2 regions of the Cytobacillus solani genome follow, and region 1 is predicted to be linked to the other one. Evidence: predicted binding sites of a transcription regulator. Region 1 holds the regulator's gene; the other holds the start of a gene.
The links. The regulator NrdR, encoded in region 1, represses ribonucleotide reductase genes. The targets are predictions, from matches to a motif close to AACACNATATATNGTGTT.
Positions count from the first base shown of each region.

Region 2: a site for NrdR is predicted at 3,255-3,272, ahead of FI644_RS17300 (vitamin B12-dependent ribonucleotide reductase). Genes of this name have one in related genera too.

Region 1 is NZ_CP041305.1:3,128,989-3,136,789, reverse strand. It holds gene thrS (threonine--tRNA ligase) at 1-1,084, opposite strand, end outside; gene ytxC (putative sporulation protein YtxC) at 1,587-2,459, opposite strand; gene dnaI (primosomal protein DnaI) at 2,851-3,780, opposite strand; gene FI644_RS15685 (replication initiation and membrane attachment family protein) at 3,780-5,201, opposite strand; gene nrdR (transcriptional regulator NrdR) at 5,279-5,737, opposite strand; gene speD (adenosylmethionine decarboxylase) at 5,879-6,253, opposite strand; gene FI644_RS15670 (glyceraldehyde-3-phosphate dehydrogenase) at 6,574-7,608, opposite strand; gene coaE (dephospho-CoA kinase) at 7,772-7,801, opposite strand, start outside.
Region 2 is NZ_CP041305.1:3,454,387-3,462,187, reverse strand. It holds gene FI644_RS17305 (patatin-like phospholipase family protein) at 1-405, opposite strand, end outside; gene FI644_RS17300 (vitamin B12-dependent ribonucleotide reductase) at 552-3,113, opposite strand; gene FI644_RS17295 (GbsR/MarR family transcriptional regulator) at 3,454-3,996, opposite strand; gene FI644_RS17290 (quaternary amine ABC transporter ATP-binding protein) at 4,337-5,605, shown strand; gene FI644_RS17285 (ABC transporter permease) at 5,605-6,456, shown strand; gene FI644_RS17280 (glycine betaine ABC transporter substrate-binding protein) at 6,453-7,364, shown strand; gene FI644_RS17275 (response regulator transcription factor) at 7,400-7,801, opposite strand, start outside.

The DNA.
Region 1 (7,801 bases):
GTTCTGCAATTCGGATTGGAAGCTCTCGGTAGCTATGAATGCTATTCTTATACACCATCATATGGTGTGGACAGTTCATTGGGCGCAGGACAAGCTGTTCATTATCCATATCCATGATTGGGAACATATCCTCTTGGTAATGATCCCAGTGACCTGAAGTTTTGTATAAATCCACGCTTCCCATTATTGGTGTATACACATGGCTATAGCCAAGTCGTTCTTCTTTATCAACGATGTAACGCTCAACTACTCGGCGAATCGTTGCTCCTTTTGGAAGCCATAGCGGCAAGCCTTGTCCAACTAGTTGTGAGCTCGTAAATAAGCTTAATTCTTTTCCGATTTTACGGTGGTCGCGCTCTTTCGCTTCTTCAAGCAAACGTAAATGCTCAGCTAAATCTTCCTTCTTGAAGAAAGCTGTACCATAAATACGCTGAAGCATTTTATTATCGCTGTTTCCACGCCAGTATGCACCCGCAATGCTCAACAGTTTAAATTCCTTCAGCTTCCCGGTAGAAGGAACATGAACGCCGCGGCAAAGGTCAACGAACTCACCTTGCTCATAAAGTGTAACCGTTTCATCAGCTGGAATAGCTTCGATTAGCTCAAGCTTGTATTCATCATCGATTTCCTTGAAAAGCTGAACTGCTTCATCGCGGCTCACTTCTTTGCGGACAATCTCAATATTTTCATTAATAATTTTCTTCATTTCTTTTTCAATCAGCGGCAGATCTTCTGGTGTGATCGATTCTTCAAGATCGATATCATAGTAAAATCCGCCTTCAATTACAGGACCGACCCCTAGCTTGACGTTTTTATATAAACGCTTAATCGCCTGAGCCATTAAGTGAGCTGAGCTGTGACGAAGAATTTCTAATGCTTCTTCACTATCTTGAGTAATAATCTCAATTGCTCCATCTTCCTCGATTGGACGGCGAAGATCATACATTTGCCCATTAAATTTTCCGGCAAGTGATTTTTTCTTCAGCCCTGGACTGATAGATGCAGCAATCTCTTCTGTTGTCGTTCCTTTTGGAAACTCCTTCACTGCTCCATCTGGAAACGTAACTTTTACAACTTCTGACATTTTTTATTCCTCCATTTTCCAAAAAAATAAAAAAACCCGTCCCTAAAAAAGGGACGAGTTTGTATACACACGTGGTTCCACCCTACTTCTCATTTAACGAAAAATACAAAAAATGACTTGTAGCAAGATAACGGCTTGTTCCGTCAACCCATACTATTTTGACGATGATAAGCGGCGAATCTCTTCGTCAGCTGCACTCATTCGGATCCTCACGTATAAACTGTACGCTCCGGTCCTCACTCCCTTGCTTTCTCGACCTTCTTGCTTCTCCTTCGTCAAAAAAACAGGTTTAGCTGAAACAATCCGCATTATAATCAATCAAAAATTCAAAGTTGAAGTTCAAAGGCGGTAAGCATTTCAATCGTGTTAGGAAGGTTTCAGCCTTGCCTTCCCTCTCTATGAACCGTTTTTTGAATGCCCTTGTCCTCATCATTACAATTACTAATTAACTTAATATGTACTGTATTATAGTTTGTTATTATCGGAAATGCAAGGGCTCACACTATATTTTTTCATCGGCAATAAAGGAAAACTGCCTCTTACTATCATAGAACTTTGCAATGGGAACAAAAATTAGCCTTTCTTCAAAAATATTATGAATCGTTCTGACAAGCGGCTGTTCAATATCCTCCGCATATAAATAAATAGAGCTTGGCGCAATAGAGAGCAAAGGAGCGATTGTTACAGAATCTATATATACTGGATGGTTAAACAATAGCTTGCGGTCAATCATTCTTGAAAGGTCTGAACGCTTGATTTCATAAAATTGATCATCAAAAAAGTGAATCCCGTCATCAATAAGTAAATGAATTTGGTTTAGCTTTGCTTCCCTGCCTGACAGAAAATCCCTCAATGTTTGAATAAACATCTGGTATTCCTGCTCCATCTTATATTCATCAATTGATATTTCTACATACTTCGCCATTTGGTCCATTAACGGACGCATCCTAAATTTCACAAAAGAATCAAAGGAAAAGGCAATATTTTCTTGAAAAATTTGTCTGATGGCTTCCTTCAAATTCTTTTCAACATCTAGCTCACTAACAAACGCTGTCATGTCTTCCCTGCTTCCTTCAAGGATGGAGTGGATGATTTCAAGGATTTGCTGCTGTTCCTCTTCGTCTTCATAGTAATAATGCTCTGCCAAAATTCTGCGAAACCAATGATCCTGTTTGCTTTTTATTATAAATTGGTAAAAAGCTTCCTTGACAATTTCTACATACTTCTCACCGTTTGACCCAATATTCATTTTTACTATATGTTGATCTTCAAAATGAAGAAGATGATTAGATAATGCAGAAGATGCTAGATAAAGCTGTAGATACTTGTAAAAATCCTTTGCATCTTCATTCTTTTGGAAAATGATTTCGATCAACCAAATCCCCCCTTTGTTAAAATCTCTGTTTTAAATGTATATGGGGGACTTGGACAAAATAGAAGTATCCACATAAAAGTCTTAAGGGTTTTTAAATAAGGACCTTTTTCTGCAAACACTGTTACTAATTAATATTTAGTGAGTAGAGGTTGACTTCCACTCCAGGATGCGCAGCGACCCGCGGGGTGGGCGGTGAGCCTCCTCGGAACACAAGCTCCTGTGGGGTCTCACCTGTCCCACTCCTCCCGCAGGAGTCTCGCACCTTACGCTCCAGTCAACCAAACATTTTATCAACTATTTTCATTCTCACATTCTATCCAAAAACAACACTCATTTAAAAAAGAACCTAAAAAAAGCTGCCAGATTATCTGACAGCTAAATTAAATATTGATTATACCCTCCGATTAGGTCCTTCAACTAAAACGGGTTCGGCTAAGTATTTAATACGTTCCATGATTCGTCTTGCTTTCATCTTCTCCTCTTCGCCACGCTGACTGTATGATAAATGATGCTCCAGCTCGTGAAAATCGAAGTTTGACGTAAAGAATGTCGGCAAACTTTCAAGCATTCTAAACTGAAGAATCGGACCGAGCACTTCATCTCTTGTCCAGCTCGACATCGTCTCTGCTCCAATATCATCAAACATCAAAACAGGAACCTTTTTAATAGCAGCAATTTTGTCATTTAAAGTGGAATCCGCAATCGAGCTTTTCATTTCCCGTAAAAATTCAGGTACATAGACGATCATTGAAGATACTTTCTTTTTCGCGAGTTCATTGGCAATGGCACCCAATAAATACGATTTTCCAACCCCAAACTTCCCATAGAAGTAGATCCCTTTTTGTTTCGAGTCAGGTTTGTAGCTCATAAGAAAAGATGCCGCTTTCTGGACAGCATCAATCCGGTCATCATCCTCGTAAATAGAGTCAAAGGACGCATGAAGAATATCGCTAGGGACATATAAACTTTGTATTAGTTTTTCATTTTTACGCTTTTCATCATCCATCACTTTCCGCGGACATTTATCATAATGAAGATCAATGCTTCCCCTTTGAATAACAAGCTTTGGGTGATAGCCCTTCATCATATTTATACAGTTATCAAGGCTCGAACATTGATTGCATTCCTTGCATTGCTGGGTATATTCATATAGTTTTATTAAGCTTTTATTTATCATATCAGCTGTTATTTCATCCTCATGGATTTTTAAGAAATCTTGCACATCAGGGTTGTTCAATGTCTCTCTGCGCTGCATTTCATACCTTTTTTTAAAGTCTCCCTTTCCAGCAAGACGTTTTAATGTATCATTAATTTTCTCCATCACTCAGTTCCCTCCCCTGAACGCAATTTCTTCAAAGTTTCTTCCAGTTCCCTTTTTTTCAATTTCAGTTCTTCATCATCTTTCTTCTTGTCAGCTGGCTTTGTCTTCTCTTGATCATCAAACCATTCCGGCAGCATTTCGGTCCGAATCGGCTTCTTTTTACCAGAAGATTTTGTTGTCTTTGGTGTTTTCTTCCCTTCTGCCCATTCGGTGTATTGTTTATGTTCATTTTTTGCTAAAAGCATGGCTTCTTTTGCTGTTGTAATTTTCTTTCTTGCCCAATGACTCGCAATTTTTTCTACGTACGCTTTGGTTAATTTCATATCTGACTTTAGCATAACATATTGAATTAGAACATTAACGACTCCTGGCAGCAGCTTTTGCTGAAACATCACATCTTCAATAATTTGCAAGTCCGTCTTTGAAGGCTCTGCACCGCCTGATATATCTTTTAATAATTGCCGTGGAGAAGTCATCTCTAAGTAACGTAGTAATTCCTCTTCCTTCGTTTCAGGCTCTTTTTTTTGCGTTTGATGCAGACTAGGCTGTGTTCGATCAACAAGTGATGGCAACTGATCATAATTTTGCAGCTGATACCAGTCTCTTGCTGATTTTCTTAGCTCTTCAATATTAATTTCATTATTTTCTGTCAGGGCACTAATCACAATATTTTTCATTTGGATTGGGTCGATCCCATATAAAAAGGCAAGATTACTTATTGCATTTCTTACTCTATTCGTTAAAGCCTTCTTCGGAACAAGAGATTCATTTAAACCAGCAGCTAGAAGGTCGAAATTAAATAGTACTTGGCTAACCTGAATGCTCTCTGGTTCATTTCTTCCAATAAAACGCTGTCCATCAGGCGGAAGCATCGCTTGTTCTGTATCTTTAGTAATGGAGATTGTCTCCTGGTGTCCTGACATGTACACATCCTGAAAAGATTTTGTTACTTCTTGATACTCTTCCGTTGAATGGATATTATCCTCAGCAAAAAACCGTTTCAATCTTGAATATTGATTCTTTCCCACTTTTCTATACAAATAAATATTGAGCATTCCATCTAAAAAAAATTCTTCAGGCGTTAATGGGGGAATAAGCTCATAAATAAATGAACGGGATTCCTCATCTTTTCGCTCATATACTTTTAGAAGACCGATTCCTTCTAGCTTTACACGTGCCTGATAAATCCTCTCCAGATTCATATCCATAAAGTTCATTAAACTATGATGGGTATTTGAACTGGACCATAATCGATTTTCTGCAAGCTCTGCCCACAATGTCATATATAAACTAAAGCAGGTTGACCCAATTAAAGGCTGATATAAAAAGGTTAGTACTTTCCGGTCATATTCATGCAATAACCCATTAGCAGCAACCGCATATCTATCTACAGGGAGCATTTCTTGCCAATGCTGAGCCATCATCATCAACCTTTCATTTTATTCATCCAAATCAAAGTAAAAAAAGAGCTAAAGAGAATCTTTTAGCTCAAGTAAAATTACTTTTCTTTCTTTATCAATTCCTTCAGCTCTTCAATAAATACATTAATATCCTTAAATTGTCTATAGACAGAGGCAAATCTTACATATGCTACGTCATCAACCTTTGCTAACCTGTCCATAACCATTTCGCCAACAGCTTCACTCTTAATTTCCGAAACACCATTGCTGCGTAATTCTTTTTCAACGCCAGAAGTAATTTCCTCTAATTCCTTTAGAGCAACTGGTCTTTTTTCACACGCTTTAATTAATCCTCGTAAAATCTTGTCACGGCTAAACTCTTCTCTTGTTCCCTCTTTTTTGACAACAATAAGCGGAATTTCCTCCACCTTCTCAAAGGTTGTGAAACGGTATCCGCATGCCTCGCATTCCCTTCTGCGACGGATCGATCGGTAATCATCGACTGGACGGGAATCGAGAACACGGGTATTGTTACTTTGACATGAAGGACATTTCATATTATCAGCTCCGAATCCTAATCGTTCATATATGATAATCTTATTGTACTATTTTTTATGAAAAACCCCAACAGTATAATCTAGACAAAATAAAAAGAGGTGTATAAAATACACCTCTTGAGTTTCACATCTCAATAATCATTATAGAATGTTAGATTGCTTAACTTGAACAGGACCCATTCCGCGAGGAATCTCAATATTCTCACATGTCTCGGCTCCTAAAGCCTCTGCAATGAAATTAGCAGCAATGCTAGGATCAAGATCACCGCATGTATACACATCAATACTTGCATATCCATGTTCTGGGAAGCTATGAATTGTTAAATGTGATTCGGAAATAATAACCACACCGCTTACACCTTGTGGTGCAAATTTATGAAAGGCAACCTCGCGAATTTCAGCACCAGACTTTAATGCGGCACCTACAAAAGTTCTTTCAATAAAATCCATATCATTTAACTTTTCAAAATCGCATCCCCATAATTCTGAGATAACATGACGACCCATTGTTTCCATATTCAAATTTCCCCCTTTAACAATAATAATGAATTTCTAAGTTTCCAATGGTTCACAACTACCACGGGGGAAAGTTAGTCCAGAGAGGTCCTAACCCTTTAAGTAGCCATTATAACCAAAATTTAAGAAGTTCACGAGGACTAGTATACTTTGTTTGATTTCTTTTTGCAATATATGCTTTTAAAAAAATTGTTAAGGGGTCTTCGATTTCCACCTTTATCCCTTTTCCAAAAGGACTGAGAGCATGCAGATATAACAAATACTTCCAATTTAAAATAGGCCTGCCGCTGGAACGGCAAGCCTTAATCATTTGCAATTATTTAGTTGGCAACTTTTACAATTGAGGAATTGAATAATTCCTGAGCCACATATTTTGTTAAGTCAACAACACGGCAAGAATAACCCCATTCATTATCATACCATGCTAGAACTTTCACTTTATTCGAACCAATTACCATTGTTGATAATCCGTCGATAATTGCTGAATGTTCATTTGTATTAAAATCGATGGATACTAATGGCTCATCTGTAATATCTAAAACACCATTTAATGAACCTTTAGACGCGGCTTCAAAAGCATCGTTGATCTGATCAATTGTTACATCCGATTTAAGATCAACAACTAAATCAACTAACGATACGTTCGGTGTCGGTACTCGTAAAGCCATTCCATGCAGCTTTCCTTTTAAATGCGGAAGTACTAATGACAATGCCTTTGCTGCACCTGTTGATGTCGGAATGATTGACTGGCCACATGCACGTGCACGACGTAAATCCTTATGTGGATTATCAATATTTTTCTGATCATTTGTATACGCATGAACAGTTGTCATTAAGCCATTTTCAATTCCGAATTGTTCATCAAGCACCTTCGCAACAGGTGCTAAGCAGTTTGTTGTACAAGAGGCATTAGAAATAATATCATGCTCATCAATGTTTAATGCGCTTTCATTTACCCCCATAACAATTGTCACATCTTCATTCTTTCCTGGTGCCGTTAAGATAACTTTCTTTGCACCAGCTTCTAAATGAAGAGCAGCTTTATCTCGTGAATTAAATTTCCCTGTTGCTTCAATGACGATATCAATATTTAATTGCTGCCAAGGAAGTTCTTCTGGATTACGGTTGCTCAATAATTGAACTCTCTTTCCGTTTACAATAATAGCTCCCTCTTCAGCAATAACTTCCCCTTCAAATTGCCCATGGTTTGTATCATATTTTATTAAGTGTGCCAAAGTCTCTGCAGGATAGCTTGCATTGATGGCAACCACATTAAGTTTGTCGTCAAGAATGGCCTTTCTAAATACCATTCGTCCAATTCTTCCAAAACCATTAATTGCAATATTCGCCTTCATATTACGGCCCCTTCCACATTAATGTTATACTTTTAATGTTTGTTGTTGTAATTAGTATAACATATTGGTGGACATTTGCGATAATTAAAATGTGGAAATTAAATGTTTTATTATTCTGTTAATTCATGAAAAAAAAGGATAAAAAAAGAGCCCTCCGGCTCTTTTAAATCGCATTCCATTTTTTCAGGATGTC
Region 2 (7,801 bases), 330 kb from region 1:
GACGAGACGGCCATTGGTTAAGTCAGAAGCAACGACTCTCAGTGCCTGCTGAGGAAGATCAGAAAACTTTCTTAACCCTCTGGCAGCCAGCTTTTCTTTAACCCATTTCTCCAGTTCATCTCCTTTGTACAATCCGAGTCGCCAATAAAGGAACACCCATTTCGTCACTGCTAAAGGGATATAGGTTTTTCTCGAATCAAGAAACTTCTCCAATTCAAGTTCATCCATTAATTGATAAATTTCTTCACTTGTATATTTTGCAGCAATTAAAGCTGCGACAATTGATCCTGCACTTGTCCCAGCTACTCTTTTGAAACGAAAGCCTCTTTTCTCAACCTCAGCATAGGCACCTATTAGTGCAAACCCTTTTATTCCCCCTCCTGAAAAAACACCGTCTATATACATGCAAGCCACTCCCGTCGATGTACTCACTTGATACATTTTTAATCAAGGACACACAAAAATAGTACGGTGGACATGATGTTTTTTATTTTGATACGCAAAAAAGAAGATGGACTAAGACTCCATCTTCTTTTTCTTTCGTTTTTATTCTACAATCCGCATTTTAGCTGAGCGTTGCAATTTGTACATGTGTTGCATCCGCCAATTTCCTCAACGCTTCCTTTGCGGCAGACTGGACATGTGTTCCCAACCTCTGAACCAATCGTTACATTTGTAGAACGAAGATCATTGATTGTATCAACAAGTACAACATGTTGTTTCGTTTTTTCTTTTTTATCATAGCTCGTATCATCGAAGCTGTTTTCCTCAGCTTTTAACGTTAAAACTTGCGAATCACGTGAACCGTCAACATACACAGTTCCGCCTTTTGCACCGCCGCGGTATAATCGCTCGTACACCTTTTCTACCTGTTCAACACTATATCCTTTCGGTGCATTAACCGTTTTACTGATAGAGCTGTCAATCCAGCGCTGAATAATGCACTGAACATCTGCATGCGCTTCTGGTGCTAAGTCCATAGCAGCAATAAACCATTCAGGCAGGTTATTCGGATCTGCATCCGGATTTGCATCTAAATATTCTTGAACAATATCTGCCTTCACTTCAATGAATTTGCCTAAACGGCCGCTTCTGAAGTAAGAGAAGGAGAAGTAAGGTTCAAGGCCTGTTGATACCCCAACCATCGTTCCTGTGGATCCTGTAGGAGCCACGGTTAAAAGATGGGAGTTGCGAATTCCGTTTTCGATAATTGATTGTTGAATATCTGCAGGCATTTTTTGCATAAATCCAGTTTCTGTAAAGGCTTTTCTTAAACGATTTGTCTCTTCTTCTGTTTCCCCAGTTAAGAACGGGAAGCTTCCTTTTTCCTTGGCAAGTTCAACAGAAGAACGGTAGGCAGTCGTCGCAATTGTTTCAAATACTTTATCAACAAGCTCATTGCCCTTTTCAGAACCATATTCTGTTTCACAATAGATTAATAAATCGTGCAGACCCATGACTCCTAAACCAACACGGCGTTCACCAAGAGCCTGTTTTTTATTTTCTGCAAGAAAATATGGAGTTGCATCTATTACGTTATCCTGCATCCGTACACCAACTTCAACTGTACGTTTTAGTTTCTCAAAGTTTACTGTTTTGTTCTCCTTATCTGCCATTTCTGCTAGGTTAACCGCAGCCAAATTGCAGACACTGTATGGTGCGAGAGGCTGTTCCCCACACGGGTTTGTTGCTACAACCTTCTGTCCATATGCTCTTGCATTTGTCATATCATTTGCATTATCGATAAAGAAAATGCCTGGTTCTGCTGAGTAAGTCGCACATATGTTGATTAAATTCCAAAGCTCTTTTGCTTGGATTTTGCGATAAACTCGGACTTTATGACCAAGCTTTTCCCATTCGCGGACATCCCCAAATTTATGCCATTCCTCATTGTAGATACGCATTTCATCTTGATCATAGCTCTCTACATCTGGGAATCGAAGTTCATATTCAGCATCATTCTCAACTGCATTCATGAATTCCTTCGTTAAGCAAACAGAAATATTCGCTCCAGTAAGGAATTCAGAATTATGAACAGAGTAATTTCCGCCAGTTGCTAATTTCTCTTCCGCATCATTAATAATTTTCTCATTAAAGCCGCCATGTCCTGGAATTTGTTTATAATTTACAATTCCTTGGTACATTGCTAGTTCTTGCTCAGTAAAAGGGGTATATTTTAATTTTTCTTTTGCATATTTTTTAATTGTTTCATCATTCGTCGTTTCAAGCAAGAATCGCAAAATTCTTGGATTTTGCATTTTTGAAATGATGAATTCAATAATATCAGGATGCCAATCACTAAGCATGATCATCTGGGCCCCCCTGCGGGAACCGCCTTGCTCAACAAGATGAGTCAATTTCGCAATATCATCTAACCATGAAACAGAGCCTGATGATTTTCCATTAACCCCTTTTGCCAGCGTGTTTCGTGGTCTTAAGGTGGAACCGTTCGTTCCGACTCCGCCTCCGCGGCTCATGATTTCCATCACCTGCTTACGGTGTTCAGAGATGCCTTCACGGGAATCTTGAACAAATGGCATAACATAGCAGTTAAAGTATGTTACGTCCGTATCTGCTCCCGCCCCATATAGAACACGGCCAGCAGGGATAAAGTTTAAGCTTGCAAGCTCTTGGTAGAATTTCTCAAACCATTCTTGTCTTTTCTCTTCTGTTTTCTCAACGGAAGCAAGACCTGTTGCATTACGTTTTGCAATTTGCTCATAAAAAAGCTCCAGCGGTTTTTCAATGACATCTAGGGATCGCTTGATGATTCCAGTTTGTGCTTCTTCTGGGTCATCAAGAACCCCGCGATAATCTTCTTCCACTAGAACAGATGCTGCTTTGTTTTCCCAATCAATATCTAGGATATAGCCAAGCCCTCGAGCAGGGAATTTTGGATCTTCTTTGATGGTAAGAACGACGAAGTCCCCATTAGTTAGAGTTATTTTTTCTGTATCTTTAAATGTATACCTATCCAACATGACTAAACGGGATACCCCTTTGTGGGTCATTTTCATATCAGAGGTGATAGGGTGTACTTGAGGAAATAGACGGATGTCTTCATTCAAGCGCTCAATGTTTAAACTCATTTTTTGTCCTAATGCAACAGACATTTTTACAACTCCTTCAAATAAAAATATTCAATTTTGATAGTAACTTCAAACCTATGTTAAATCTAGTTGATTTAATGAATAACCTAAAGTTACCATACTAGAACTCTAAAATCAACATATAGTACCTGAATTATTTTCGACACCACTACATATTGTGTTTGATTCACGTGAAGTTAAATTTGTCAAAATCAAAAAAAACTAGAATCGGGAGAAAATAAGAGAGATTCATAGGTTTATAACAAAATAAGACAAATTTCAATATTTTTTGCGGCTTGCACTTCTAATTAGATACTAATGTTTAAAAAACGAAAAAGCACAGGATCCTGTGCTTTCAATAAACTTACAATTCGTCTTTGTTTTTCGGGATAAAATCAAAAATCTCTTCTGATTCAAAGCTATCCACCAAACGATTTAACCATTCATAATAACTAAGTGCGGCCTTCATTTTCGTAATATCAATTTCTGCGGCAGTGCGCACTTCCTCATCTGCCTCTTCAGATTTTGCTAACCTTTCAAGCTCTAATATGGATTTAGTCATCGCAGCAATGTTCATTGAAATTCCTGCACGCCATTTAATGGAGAAGAAATCAATAAAGGTTTGGTACCAGTCCTCTTCTGCTTGATATAAATCTTTTCTTGTTCCCTTTTTCCACACCTTCTCTACCATTTTTAAATCCGTTAAGGTGCGGACTGAGGTGCTCATGCTTGTTTTGCTCATACCGAGCTCTTCCTTCATCTCGTCAAGCGTCATCGGATGATTTTGAAAATATAACATTCCATATAATCGCCCTATAGAATCGGTAATACCATATAAATTCATATTTTTCGCAATGGTTTCAATGACCCTTTCTCGAACACGTTCGAGCTGTTCTTTCCCATCCATGTAATTATTCACATCCATAAATGTAAAATTAACTGTTTCAATATTTCATTAGTTTACCCTCAAAAATGAAATAATCATTTATTAGACTACCACTATTTTTCAGAATGTAAAGATGGATATAGCATAGCATCTTGGAGGAAAAGATAGGAATTGTAAGGATTCACGTTATACAGTACGTTCAGTTTTTACTGTACAAAGTTTACAGCTGAATATGGCTATTTACCAGCTTTGCCCTATTTTTTTAAAACAAATACAATTAAATGGTCCTTATTGCGCGGCAAATATTACTGATTAGCTTAATTAGTAAAGGCTACTAGTCCAGAAGTTTCAATTGAACGAGGTGAAAGATTTGAAAGAACAACACGTGAAATTAAGTGTTAAAAACGTAACAAAGGTTTTTGGAAAAAATCCTAAAAAAGCACTGCAGCTTTTAAATGAAGGGAATTCAAAAACAGATATTTTAAAAAGAACCGGCTCCACAGTCGGTGTCAATCAAGCAACATTTAATGTCCATGCTGGTGAAATTTTTGTCATCATGGGTCTATCTGGTAGCGGAAAGTCCACATTAGTTCGTACATTAAATAGACTTATTGATCCTACAGTAGGAGAAGTTTTGATTGACGGAAAAGATATAACAAAAATGAAAAAAGAAGAGCTAAGGAATGTACGGCGCAAAAAAATCAGCATGGTATTTCAGAATTTTGCCTTACTCCCCCATCGCACCATCCTTGAAAATACAGAGTATGGACTGGAAATACAAGGAGTAGATAAGGAAGAAAGAAAGAAAAAGGCACTAAATGCTTTAAAGCTAGTAGGTCTAGAGGGCTATGAAAGCCAATTTCCTAAACAATTAAGCGGAGGAATGCAGCAGCGTGTCGGATTAGCTCGGGCACTGGCAAATGACACAGATATTTTATTAATGGACGAAGCATTCAGCGCATTGGATCCATTAATTAGAAAAGACATGCAGGATGAATTACTTGAGCTACAGTCCGCAATGGAAAAAACGATTATCTTTATTACACATGATTTAGATGAAGCACTTAGAATTGGTGACAAAATAGCCTTAATGAAGGATGGGGAAATTGTCCAAATTGGGTCACCTGAAGAAATCCTTATGAACCCATCTAATCAATATGTTGAGAGATTTGTAGAAGACGTTGATCTTTCAAAGGTATTAACTGCAAGCCATGTAATGAAAAGAGCGGAAACCGTTCAAATCGATAAAGGTCCAAGAGTTGCTTTGCAAATGATGAAGAAGCTTGGGATTTCAAGTATTTATGTGGTTGATAAAAAGCAAATCCTTCTCGGTGCCATAACAGCTGATGATGCAAAGACAGCTGCAGAGAACGGGCAAACACTACAGGCAATCATTAATCCGAATGTTCAAAAGGTAACAGGTGAAACATTGTTAACAGATTTATTTGACAAAGTGTCAACTGCAACCATCCCTGTTGCAGTCGTAGATGAAAACAATCGGCTCTATGGCATTCTTGTAAGAGGTGCGGTCATTGGTGGTCTCGCAGGAAATAATGAAGTCATTAATGTTTTAGAAAAAACAAAAGAAGAAGTGGCTGCTGATCAGTCAAGCAAAGGAGGGACTCATTAATGGAAGGCTTATTACCAAAACTCCCGCTTGCCGATTGGATTGATCGCTTTGTAGATTGGCTAACAGTTACCTTTGCAGTCGTATTTGATGCCATTACTGTCAGTTTAGAGGGGATTGTGGAAGGGCTTTTTGCCGCTTTAGCATTTATTCCATCGTATATTCTTATTATCCTTATTGGTTTATTAGCGTGGAAACTAGCAACAAAGGGCATCGCCCTATTTGCTGTTATTGGCCTGTTCTTAATAGATAATTTAGGTTATTGGGAAGGAATGCTTGAAACCCTTTCATTAGTTTTAACCGCTGTCTTAATAACAGTCGTTATTGGGATTCCAATGGGCATTTGGGCTTCTCAAAAGAATACAGTAAAACAAATCATTACACCCATCTTAGACTTTATGCAAACGATGCCTGCATTTGTCTATTTAATCCCAGCAATTTTCTTCTTTAGCATCGGGGTTGTACCAGGAGTAGTCGCTTCTGTTATTTTTGCCGTACCGCCAACGATACGGCTGACAATTCTAGGAATCCAGCAAGTACCTGCAGATATCATTGAAGCAACAGAGGCTTTTGGGTCTACTACTACTCAGCGTTTGCTCAAGGTACAGCTGCCGCTTGCTATGCCAACAATCATGGCAGGTATTAATCAAAGCATTATGCTTTCATTGTCGATGGTTGTGATTGCCTCCATGGTTGGGTCACCCGGTCTTGGGGCAGACGTATACCGTGCGGTCACTCAGATTCAAATCGGAAGAGGTTTTGAGGCTGGTCTTGCGATTGTGGTTATGGCCATTATCCTTGATCGGATTACCCAAAATATAGGCATTAAAAAACAAGGGGGAAAAATACAATGAAGAAAAAATGGTTGTCCTTTTTTATGGTACCTGCCTTAGCATTCAGTCTAGCAGCTTGTGGGTCTGATGACGCAAGCAGCGACAAAGAAAAATCGGATAATGGGGCTTCTAAAGCTTCAGTTGGAGAAAGCGTTGATTACAAAATCATCGGTATTGATCCGGGAGCTGGCTTAATGAAAGCAACAGCTAATGTCATTAAAGAATATGAGCTAGATGACTGGACATTAGTAGAAGGTTCAGGTGCAGCGATGACGGCAGCTTTAAAGAAAGCCTATGATAAAGAAGAACCAATCATTGTTACTGGATGGAGTCCACATTGGAAGTTTTCGAAATTTGATTTAAAATATTTAGAAGATCCTAAAGGGACTTATGGAGATGCAGAAAATATACATTCCATTGCACGTAATGGGCTTTCCGAGGATCATCCTTCCGCTTACAAGGTTTTGGATCAATTCCACTGGCCTGAGGAAGATATGAACGCAGTGATGGTTCAAATTACTGATGGGGAAGATCCAGAAACAGCTGCTCGCAATTGGGTTGATGAGAATGCGGATAAGGTGGCTGAATGGACAGAAGGTGCTGAAAAAGTAGACGGTGACAAAATCACTCTTGGTTATGTCGCATGGGATACGGAAATCGCAAGTACAAATGTGGTTGCACAAGTGTTAACTGATCTAGGCTACAAAATTACCCTTCGTCAAGTTGAAGCAGGTCCAATGTGGGCTGGTGTTGCTGAGGGAAGCCTTGATGCCCATATCGCAGGCTGGCTTCCATTAACACACGCGGATTATTATAAAGAATTCGAAGGTAAGTTTGAGGATTTAGGTGCAAACCTAGAAGGGACAAAAATCGGATTAGTTGTCCCTGCATACATGGATATTAATTCAATTGAAGATTTAAAAGAGTAATAGAAAACGAGGCATTTAACGATGCCTCGTTTTCTTTATATCCATCCCTTTTCTTCCGCTATGCTAATTGCTTCAATTCGGTTCTTTACGTGCAGCTTGCTAATGATTTCAGACATATAATTTCTAACAGTTCCTGCAGATAAAAAGAGGATGGCAGAAATCTCTTTAGCTGTTTTCCCATCAGCCACCATCCTTAACACTTCACGTTCCCGCTCGGTTAGCGGATTTTCATCCTTCATACTGCCAAAAATCAGCTCAGGGGCAAATTCGCGTTTCCCTTTCATCACACTTCTAATCGACTCTGCCAGTTCATCACTTGACCCATCTTTAAGCAAGTACCCGTGAACATCTGCTTTAACAGCACGTTCAAAATAACCTGGACGGGCAAATGTTGTCAAAATGATAATCTTACAATCAGCCCCCTGCTTCATTAATAT